Regions from separate parts of the Neorhizobium phenanthreniclasticum genome, predicted to be linked through region 2. Evidence: predicted binding sites of a transcription regulator. Region 2 holds the regulator's gene; the other holds the start of a gene.
What was found. The regulator PhoB, encoded in region 2, activates phosphate uptake and scavenging genes when phosphate is short. The targets are predictions, from matches to a motif close to TGTCATNNANCTGTCAT.

Region 1 (5,467 bases), on a different contig from region 2:
CGGAATTCATCGGCCGTCTGCCGGTCCTGGCGACGCTCGAAGACCTGGACGAGGATGCGCTGATCCAGATCCTTTCGGAACCGAAGAACGCTCTCGTCAAACAGTACCAGCGGCTTTTCGAGATGGAGGACGTGGAACTGACCTTCCACGAGGATGCACTGCGCGAGATCGCCAAGAGGGCGATCGTCCGCAAGACCGGCGCACGTGGCTTGCGCTCCATCATGGAGAAGATCCTGCTCGATACGATGTTCGAGCTTCCGGCGCTGGAAGGCGTGCGCGAAGTGGTGATCTCCGAAGACGTGGTAAAAGGCACGGCTCGCCCGCTCTACATCTATGCCGACCGGCAGGAAGAAAAGGCCAACGTCTCGGCCTGAGCTACGCAAGCTGGATGATCATCTTGGAGAGGCCCTGACAGGGGCCTCTTTTCGTGTCGATGTACACACTTGCTTTTTTTAATTATTCCACCATTTTCGCATTGCGAAGAGTTGCGCCGGGTGCATCTTGCATTAGAAAATGCGCAGGAAGATCAACAGTAACTCTATAGCGGCTTGGCCTGCTTCGGTTATAGTTGCTGACGGTCGGTGACCGCGTGCTGTGTTCTTGGCGTCCCGTATAAGCGTTTCGAGTGCGCGCTTTGTAATGCTACTGTCACAATGCTGATGCGGCGGCAGCACTGCAAGGCTTGAAATCAAATTTCGGAAACGCCACTTTGGGCGGGAGTGAAGTGCCTGGGTGATTGCCCTGTGATCTGCCCAGGCGACGTATCCCGGAAACGGGACGATGGAAAGGAATTGAAATGACGAATTCAACGTCTGCGGCACCTGGCGGCGAAACCTATCCGGTGCTGCCTCTGCGCGACATTGTGGTCTTTCCGCATATGATCGTGCCTCTGTTCGTCGGACGGGAGAAATCCATTCGCGCGCTCGAAGAAGTGATGGGATCCGACAAGCAGATCATGCTCGTCACCCAGATCAATGCCGGCGACGATGATCCCGAACCCTCGGCAATCTACAAGGTCGGCACCGTTGCCAACGTGCTGCAGCTCCTGAAGCTTCCCGATGGCACCGTGAAGGTGCTCGTCGAAGGCCGCGCGCGCGCCCAGATCGATGGCTATACGGACCGCGAAGAGTTTTACGAGGCGACGGCGAACGTTCTCGACGAGCCCGAAGAGGACGCCGTCGAGGTCGAGGCGCTGTCCCGTTCGGTGGTTTCCGAGTTCGAGAACTACGTGAAGCTGAACAAGAAGATCTCGCCGGAAGTCGTCGGCGCCGCAAGCCAGATCGAGGATTATTCGAAGCTGGCAGACACGGTCGCCTCGCACCTGTCGATCAAGATCACCGAGAAGCAGGAAATGCTGGAGACCGTCAGCGTCAAGCTGCGTCTCGAAAAGGCGCTCGGCTTCATGGAAGGCGAGATTTCCGTCCTGCAGGTGGAAAAGCGCATCCGCTCGCGCGTCAAGCGCCAGATGGAGAAGACCCAGCGCGAATACTACCTCAATGAGCAGATGAAGGCGATCCAGAAGGAACTCGGCGACGGCGAGGAAGGCCGCGACGAGATGGCCGAACTCGAGGAGCGCATCTCCAAGACGAAGCTTTCGAAGGAAGCCCGCGAGAAGGCCGATGCGGAGTTGAAGAAGCTTCGGCAGATGAGCCCGATGTCGGCGGAAGCCACCGTCGTGCGCAACTATCTCGACTGGCTGCTTGGCATTCCGTGGGGCAAGCGGTCGAAGATCAAGGCCGACCTCAACAACGCCGAAAAGATCCTCGAAGCCGATCACTTCGGCCTCGACAAGGTCAAGGAACGCATCATCGAGTATCTGGCCGTCCAGGCGCGCGCAACCAAGATCAAGGGCCCCATCCTGTGCCTCGTCGGCCCCCCGGGCGTCGGCAAGACCTCGCTTGCCCAGTCGATCGCCAAGGCGACCGGCCGCGAATATGTCCGCATGGCGCTCGGCGGCGTCCGTGACGAAGCCGAAATCCGCGGTCACCGCCGCACCTATATCGGCTCGATGCCCGGCAAGGTCATCCAGTCGATGAAGAAGGCGAAGAAGTCCAACCCGCTCTTCCTGCTCGACGAGATCGACAAGATGGGCATGGACTTCCGCGGCGACCCGTCTTCGGCGCTGCTCGAAGTGCTGGACCCGGCACAGAACTCGACCTTCATGGACCATTACCTGGAAGTCGAATACGACCTGTCCGACGTGATGTTCATCACCACGGCAAACACGCTGAACATCCCGGCACCGCTGATGGACCGTATGGAAATCATCCGCATCGCCGGTTACACCGAGGACGAGAAGCGTGAGATCGCCAAGCGTCACCTTCTGCCGAAGGCAATCAAGGAGCATGCGCTGCAGCCGAACGAATTCTCGGTGAGCGACGATGCCCTGATGGCGATCATCCAGCAGTACACCCGTGAAGCGGGCGTCCGTAACTTCGAACGTGAACTGATGAAGCTCGCACGCAAGGCGGTGACCGAGATCATCAAGGGCAAGACGAAGTCGGTCGAGGTCACGGCTGCCAACATCAATGACTATCTCGGCGTTCCGCGCTTCCGCCACGGCGAGGCCGAACGTGAGGATCAGGTTGGTGTCGTCACCGGTCTCGCCTGGACGGAAGTCGGCGGCGAACTCCTGACGATCGAAGGCGTCATGATGCCGGGCAAGGGCCGCATGACGGTCACCGGCAACCTGAAGGAAGTCATGAAGGAGTCCATCTCGGCGGCGGCATCCTATGTCCGTTCGCGCGCTGTGGATTTCGGCATCGAACCTCCGCGCTTCGACAAGTCGGATATCCACGTCCACGTTCCGGAAGGGGCGACCCCGAAGGACGGCCCGTCGGCGGGTGTCGCCATGGCCACCGCGATCGTCTCGGTCATGACCGGCATTCCGGTCAACAAGGACGTCGCCATGACCGGCGAGATCACGCTTCGCGGCCGTGTTCTGCCGATCGGCGGTCTCAAGGAGAAGCTCCTTGCGGCGCTGCGCGGCGGCATCAAGAAGGTTCTGATCCCGGAGGAAAACGCCAAGGACCTGGCGGAGATTCCGGACAATGTGAAGAACAACATGGAGATCATTCCTGTCTCGCGTATGGGTGAAGTGATCCGCCAGGCGCTTGTCCGCCAGCCCGAGCCGATCGAATGGGACGGCACGGTGGAAACGCCGGTGATTGCGACCGTCGAAGGGGTCGACGACGTCGGAACTGCGGTCGCCCACTGATCGATCGTCTTTTGGTCATGCCAAATTGGCACTATCCACGGAAAAAGCCGGTTTCAAGCCGGCTTTTTTTGTGAAAACTGCCGCATACCCCTTGTTTTTCAGGCGATTGCGGAGCTTTTGGGTTGCCAAGGCCTGACACCGAACTATTGTCGGCGCCGAAATACATGAGTCGTTCCAAAACCGCTGAAAGGGGTGGAAACATGAACAAGAACGAATTGGTATCCGCAGTGGCCGAAAAAGCCGGTCTCTCCAAGGCTGATGCCGCATCTGCTGTTGATGCCGTTTTTGAGACCGTACAGGCTGAGCTGAAGAAGGGTGGTGACATTCGTCTCGCCGGCTTCGGCAGCTTCTCCGTTTCCCGTCGCGAGGCATCCAAGGGCCGCAACCCGTCGACCGGCGCCGAAGTCGACATTCCGGCACGCAACGTGCCGAAGTTCTCGGCCGGCAAGGGCCTGAAGGACGCTGTCAACAGCTAACGCGCTGCCTCCGGGCAACCCTGTAGCAGTCTCAATAACGGAAAGGCCTGGGTTTCCCGGGCCTTTTTCGTTTTCTCAGAACATCGTAGGTTGGGCAGCTCCAACGTGTGAAAACCGTCATCCCTCTGTCATGCGCATGCTCCAATAACCAGCGACGGTTTTATGGACAGGAGGGCTCCTATGACATTCCGTATTCACGCCGCGCTGACAGCGGTGCTTCTCGCCTCGGTCGCAGCGCCTGCCAGCGCAGAGCAGGTCTTCAACCGCATCGCATCCTTCCCCGTTGCCAGCAATCTTCCTGCGGACAAGGACAAGCTGACGACCACGTCGGCGGAAATCATCACCGCCAGCGAAGACGGCAATACGCTGATCTATTCCGACAGCCCGCTTGGCGCGATCGGTTTCATCGACATCACCGATCCCAAGGCTCCGAAGGCGCTCGGCGCGCTGTCCCTAGACGGCGAGCCTACATCCGTAGCCGCAGTCGGCTCCAAGGTTCTCGCCGCCGTCAATACGTCGGAAAGCTACGTGAAGCCGTCCGGCAAGCTGAATGTCGTGGATATCGCGTCGAAGAAGATCGAAGCAACCTGCGACCTCGGCGGCCAGCCGGATTCGATCGCTATTTCGAAGGACAAGACCTTTGCTGCGATCGCCATCGAAAACGAGCGCGACGAGGACGTGAACGACGGCGCCATTCCGCAGATGCCGGTCGGTGATCTGGTCATCGTGTCGCTGAAGGATGGTGCCGCCGACTGCGCCTCCATCAAGCATGTCTCGCTGACCGGCCTTGCGGAGATCGCGCCGGAAGATCCGGAACCGGAATTCGTTGCCATCAACGATGCCGGCGAGATAGCCGTCACGCTGCAGGAGAACAACCACATCGCCATCATCGATGGCAAGACAGCGACCGTCGTCGGCCATTTCTCCGCTGGCAAGACCGATCTGGAAGGCATCGACAACAAGACTGACGGCCAGCTTTCCTTCACCGGCAAGGCGGAGGGCGTATTGCGCGAACCGGATGCCATCAAGTGGCTGGACAACAACCGCCTCGTTATCGCCAATGAAGGCGACTGGAAGGGTGGTTCGCGCAGCTTCACGATCTTCGATCGTACTGGCAAGGTTCTCTACGAGTCCGGCGCGTCGCTGGAACGCGAAATCGCCCGCATTGGACATTTCCCGGACAAGCGTGCGAAGTCGAAGGGCGTTGAACTGGAAGGCATGGAGTTCGCTTCCTTCAATGGCCAGAACTACATCTTCATTCTTTCCGAACGCGCTTCCGTCGTGGCCGTCTACAAGGATACCGGCGCCGAACCGCAACTTGCCCAGCTTCTGCCGTCGGGCATTTCGCCGGAAGGTGCTGTCGCCATTCCTGGCCGTAACCTGTTTGCCACCGCCAACGAAGTCGATCTTGGCGAAGACGGCGGTGCACGCTCGCATGTGATGATTTACGAGCTTGCCGAAGGCCAGCCGAGCTATCCAACGCTCGTTTCCAAGGATGTCGACGGCAACGTGCTCGGCTGGGGCGCTCTGTCCGGTCTCGTCGGCGATGCTGAAAAGGACGGCATCCTCCATGCCGTCAGTGATTCCTTCTATGGCATGCAGCCGTCGATCTTCACCATCGACACGACCAGGACGCCGGCTGAGATCACCAATGTCCTGCGCGTGACCCGCGGAGGGCAGCCGGCCCAGAAGCTCGACATCGAAGGTATCGCGCTCGATGGCAAGGGCGGCTTCTGGCTTGCGTCGGAGGGTGATGCCTCCAAGCTGGTCGGGC
Region 2 (5,467 bases):
CAGAACCGCTTCACCGATCTGATCGAGGTGAACATCTCGAACCTTGCCGCGGTTCCCTCGATCGTCTTCGGTATTCTGGGCCTTGCCGTACTGATCAATTTCTTCGGTCTGCCGCAATCGGCGCCGGTTGTGGGGGGGCTTGTTCTGACCCTGATGACGTTGCCGACGATCATCATCGCCACTCGCGCCGCCCTCAAGGCCGTTCCACCGTCTATCCGCGACGCAGCGCTAGGTGTTGGCGCATCGAAGATGCAGTCCATCTTCCATCATGTTCTGCCCTTGGCGATGCCCGGTATCCTGACGGGGACGATCATCGGGCTGGCCCGAGCTCTCGGGGAGACTGCGCCTCTGCTGCTGATCGGCATGGTCGCCTTCGTGCGCGAATATCCCGCCGGTCCGCCGGATGGCTTCTTCGATCCGGCGTCGGCGCTTCCGGTCCAGGTCTATAACTGGACGCAGCGCGGCGACCCGGCATTCGTCGAACGTGCGTCCGGTGCCATCATCGTGCTTCTGGTATTCCTGATCCTAATGAACCTGGTCGCAATCATTCTTCGCCGCCGCTTCGAGCGCCGTTGGTAAAGGGGTGTGTAATGATGAATAATATCTCAACGACGATGACGACGACGCCGACGAAAGCTCCACTCATGAATGAACCGAAGATTTCCGCCCGTAACGTGCAGGTTTATTACGGCGAAAAGCACGCCATCAAGGATGTCAATATCGATATCCGCCCTCGGTCCGTGACAGCCTTCATCGGTCCGTCGGGCTGCGGCAAATCGACGTTCCTGCGTTGCATCAACCGGATGAATGACACGATCGCCAACTGCCGTGTCGAGGGCAACATATCGATCGACTCGGAGAACATTTACGATCCCAAGGTGGACCCGGTTCAGCTGCGCGCCAAGGTCGGCATGGTGTTCCAGAAGCCGAACCCTTTCCCGAAGTCGATCTACGAGAACGTCGCCTATGGCCCGCGCATTCATGGTCTGGCGCGAAAGAAGTCGGAGCTGGACGATATCGTGTCTTCGGCCCTGCAGAAGGCAGGACTGTGGGGCGAGGTGAAGGATCGTCTCGACAGCCCAGGTACGGGCCTTTCCGGCGGTCAGCAGCAGCGCCTGTGCATTGCGCGCGCCGTTGCCGTCAGCCCGGAAGTGATCCTGATGGACGAACCCTGTTCGGCGCTCGATCCGATCGCCACCGCCAAGGTCGAGGAGCTGATCCACGAACTGCGCGAAAACTTCACGATCGTCATCGTGACGCACTCGATGCAGCAGGCGGCCCGCGTATCGCAACGCACTGCCATGTTCCATCTCGGAAACCTGGTTGAGGAGAACGATACCGACAAGATGTTCACCAATCCGGATGACCAGCGTACGCAGGACTACATCATGGGCCGCTTCGGCTGATCGCCGGTTGCGGGCCCTTTCTGACAATCTGAGGATAAGACCATGTCTTCGACACATATCCTGTCTGCCTATGACGACGAACTGAAATATCTGAGCCGCCGGATTTCGGAGATGGGCGGGCTTGCGGAGCAGATGTGCGCGGATGCAGTGCGGGCACTGGTCAATTCCGATGCCGCCCTTGCCCAGAAGGTGATCTCCGACGACGTGATCCTCGACCATGCCGAGCGCGATATCGGCGACAAGGCGATCGTGACGATCGCCCGCCGCCAGCCGGTTGCGGGCGACCTGCGCGACATCGTCGGATCGCTGCGCATCGCCTCCGATCTGGAGCGGGTCGGCGACCTCGGCAAGAACACTGCCAAGCGGGTGATCGCGGTGCAGGGCACCGGTGTGCCGCGCAAGCTCGCGCGCGGCATCGAGCACCTGTCGGACCTGGCGCTGACGCAGCTGAAGGAAGTGCTGGACGTCTATTCTAGCCGTTCGGCCGAGAAGGCGGAGGCGATCCGCATCCGCGACGAGGAAATCGACGCGATGTACACGTCCCTGTTCCGCGAGCTTTTGACCTACATGATGGAAGATCCGCGCAACATCACCACCTGCACGCATCTTCTGTTCTGTGCCAAGAACATCGAGCGTATCGGCGACCACGCCACCAACATCGCCGAGACGATCTACTACATGACGACCGGCGCCCAGCCGGAAGGCGAGCGTCCGAAGGACGATACGTCGAACACGCTCGGCGCGATCACGGAATAATGGCGCCGAATGACGATGGAATGGTGACGGAGCTAAGACGGAATGCAGCCGAAGATCGCGGTCGTGGAGGATGAGGAGGCGCTGAGCGTGCTTCTTCGCTACAACCTTGAAGCGGAAGGTTATGAGGTGGAGACGATTCTGCGCGGGGATGAAGCCGAGATCAGGCTTCAGGAACGCACGCCGGATCTTCTGATCCTCGACTGGATGTTGCCCGGTGTTTCCGGCATCGAACTCTGCCGGCGGCTGAGGATGCGGCCGGAGACGGAGCGACTGCCGATCATCATGCTGACGGCGCGCGGCGAGGAGAGCGAACGGGTCCGCGGGCTTGCGACCGGCGCCGATGACTATGTCGTAAAGCCGTTCTCGACGCCGGAACTGATGGCGCGAGTGAAGGCGATGCTGCGGCGCGCGCGTCCGGAAGTGCTGTCGAGCGTCCTGCGCTGCGGCGACATCGAGCTGGACCGGGAGACGCACAGGGTGCATCGCAAGAGCCGCGAAGTGCGGCTCGGCCCGACGGAGTTCCGGCTTCTGGAATTCCTGATGGCCGCGCCCGGCCGGGTCTTCTCGCGCTCGCAGCTTCTCGACGGGGTGTGGGGCCACGACATCTATGTGGACGAGCGCACCGTCGACGTGCATGTCGGACGCCTCAGGAAGGCGCTCAACTTCTCCAACATGCAGGATGTCATCCGCACCGTCCGCGGCGCCGGATACTCGATGGAAGGACACTAGGGAGAGCACCGCGATGGGAGCGCGAGTTGTCGTGGTGATCGATGGCGATGAAACGCTGCGCGAAGTGCTGCGGTTCTCCCTTGTCGATGAAGGTTTCGACGTGACGCTGCTTTCGGCGGGCTCCGAGCTGATGGAGCGGTTGGTTTCGAGCCTTCCCGATGTACTGGTGCTGAGTTCGTCCCTTCCGGGGCTGAATGGCATCGAGATCTGCCGAAGACTTCGTACCGAACCAGCAACGATGCGGGTGCCCGTGGTCCTGCTTGTTCCGGCGGAAAGCGAGAGCGACAGGCTGACGGGTCTCGCTGCCGGCGCGGATGACTGCCTCGTAGAGCCATTCCCCTCCGTCGAGCTTGCCATAAGGGTGAAGAACCTTCTTCGCCGCATGCATCCGAATCTTCTGAGCCATATGATCAGGGTCGGAGACCTGACCCTCGACCGCGAAGCACACAGGGTCCACAGGCAGAAGAAGGAAGTCAGGCTCGGCCCCACCGAGTTCCGGCTTCTCGAGTTCCTGATGCGGTATCCGGGACGGGTCTATTCGCGGACGGAGCTGAAAAGGTCGCTCTGGGGTGATGGTGCAACCGTGGACGAGCGCGCCGTCGACGTGCACATCGGTCGCCTCCGGAAGGGCATCAGCCTGGGCAAGGCTGACCAGGTGATCCGGACCGTCCGCGGAGCGGGCTACGCCCTCGGCGACGTCTGAATTTTCTCGCGATCGTTGGAAGGCCTATGCTGCTTTTCTTTAGGGCTTCGCCGAGGGGCCTGCATCTCCTGTTTGTCGTGTCTTGTCAGGCCTGCGAACCACCGAAAGGTCCAGCTGCTGGTCTTGTTGCTCTGTAGCGGGCGAAGGCGATCGCTCCGAACAGGCCGACGGCCGCCGCGCCTCCCAGAATGCTGATCGATACTGCCTGGCCGACCCCCCAAGTTCCCAGCATGACAGCGAACGCAAAGGGGGCAAGTGCTGAGGAAAACTGGCGTGCGGCGGTCACCCAGCCGAGCCGTGCGCCATAACCGTGCCTTCCGAAAAGCTCCAGTGGAAGCGTTCCCCCGACGATGCTTGCGAGCCCCGATCCCAGACCGAACAGGATCGCGAATGCGATGAGACCGGGGAGCCACGGACTTGTCGCCATCAGGACGATAAGGGCGACGGCGAGCAATCCCGCGGAGATCACGGCGAGCACCGTCTGTGACAAGCGCCCTCCGAAGATCATGTTCAGGAGGCGGCTGGCGACCTGCGAGGGACCGAAGAGGGTGGAGACCATGAGGCCTGCCGTGCCAAGCCCAAGTGCTGTCAGCAGCGGAACCATGTGGACCAGCACGGAGGCCAGCACGAATCCTTCCAGGGCAAAGCCCGCAAGCATCAGAATAAAGACGCCACTGAACGCGGGGCCGGCTTCAGGCTGAACGGCCATCGCTCCGGATTGATTTACTGATGCCCGTGGTTCGGGCACGTCGCGGGGCAGTCTCCCGACCCACCAATGGATCGGAAGGCACACGGCGATATTCAGGATCGCGAAGACGAGGTAGATCTCACGCCAGCCGAGATAGTCATGCAGTGTTGCCGTGAGCGGCCAGAAGAGCGTTGATGCGAATCCCGCGATCAGCGTCAGATGGGTTATGCTGCGCTGTGGCTTGCTGCCTCCAACCTGCACGATCGCTGCAAATGCCGTGCTGTAGAGAACGAAGCTGGAGGCGATCTCCATTGCGACGAGTGAAATACCGAACGTCGTCGCATTCGGCGATGCGGCCGCGCAGCCAAGCGAGATGGCGGCAGCAAGCGAACCGGGGACCATGAGCCGGCCGGCTCCGAACCGGTCCGCCCAGTTTCCCGCTCTCGGTGCGAACAGTCCGCCAACCAGCAGCGCCACCGATAGCAGCCCGAAAAGCCTGTCTTGTTGGATGGAGAAGTCTCGTGCCATGTCCGGCGCGAGGATGCTGAAGGAATAATAAAGGGTACCGTAGCCGATGATCTGTGTTGCGCCGAGCGCCCAGATCAGGCGCGCGGGAGCTTTCCGCTCGGTCATTCTGCAGGTTCCACATCGTTCCGTTCCACCGCAGTGGATGTACCACAGCCACAACCAGCTTTGCCATCAGTCTTGGCCTTCATGTCGGCGATGCAGCACGCGTCGACTTCAGAAAGAGCAGGACCACCGCAGCAGCCACCGGACGCTGCCTCTGCGAGCACTGGATTGGTTACGCTGCAGACACCGGTTTCCGGGAGAACGAGATGCACCTCGCGGGCGGCGTTGCTGTCGCCTGCGAGTTCCGCCACGGCCGAGCGGACCTGCTCGTACCCCGTTGCCATGAGAAATGTCGGCGCGCGCCCATAGGATTTCGAACCGACGATGAAGAAGCCGGGTTCCGGTTGGGTCAACTCGACCACGCCATGCGGCGGCACCGTTCCGCAGGAATGCAGGTTCGGATCGATCATGGGTGCGAGACGGTGGGGGGCTTCCACGGCCGGATCGAGATCGAGCCGGAGTTCCTTCAGGATGTCGAGATCGGGACGGAAGCCCGTGGCCACCACGATGCGGTCGACGGCAAGCCGCTCATGCCGGCCGTCGTGCAAAGCCTCC

Region 1: the regulator PhoB is predicted to act here: its motif matches at 3,809-3,825, upstream of ABK249_RS11220 (esterase-like activity of phytase family protein).

Annotation. Positions count from the first base shown of each region.
Region 1 covers NZ_JBEAAL010000006.1:235,728-241,194, forward strand. Annotated here, with positions in the region: gene clpX (ATP-dependent Clp protease ATP-binding subunit ClpX) at 1-374, shown strand, start outside; gene lon (endopeptidase La) at 797-3,217, shown strand; gene hupB (DNA-binding protein HupB) at 3,418-3,693, shown strand; gene ABK249_RS11220 (esterase-like activity of phytase family protein) at 3,874-5,467, shown strand, end outside.
Region 2 covers NZ_JBEAAL010000009.1:33,456-38,922, reverse strand. Annotated here, with positions in the region: gene pstA (phosphate ABC transporter permease PstA) at 1-579, shown strand, start outside; gene pstB (phosphate ABC transporter ATP-binding protein PstB) at 615-1,406, shown strand; gene phoU (phosphate signaling complex protein PhoU) at 1,449-2,162, shown strand; gene phoB (phosphate regulon transcriptional regulator PhoB) at 2,205-2,891, shown strand; gene ABK249_RS14405 (winged helix-turn-helix domain-containing protein) at 2,905-3,594, shown strand; gene arsK (arsenite efflux MFS transporter ArsK) at 3,680-4,915, opposite strand; gene ABK249_RS14395 (FAD-dependent oxidoreductase) at 4,912-5,467, opposite strand, start outside.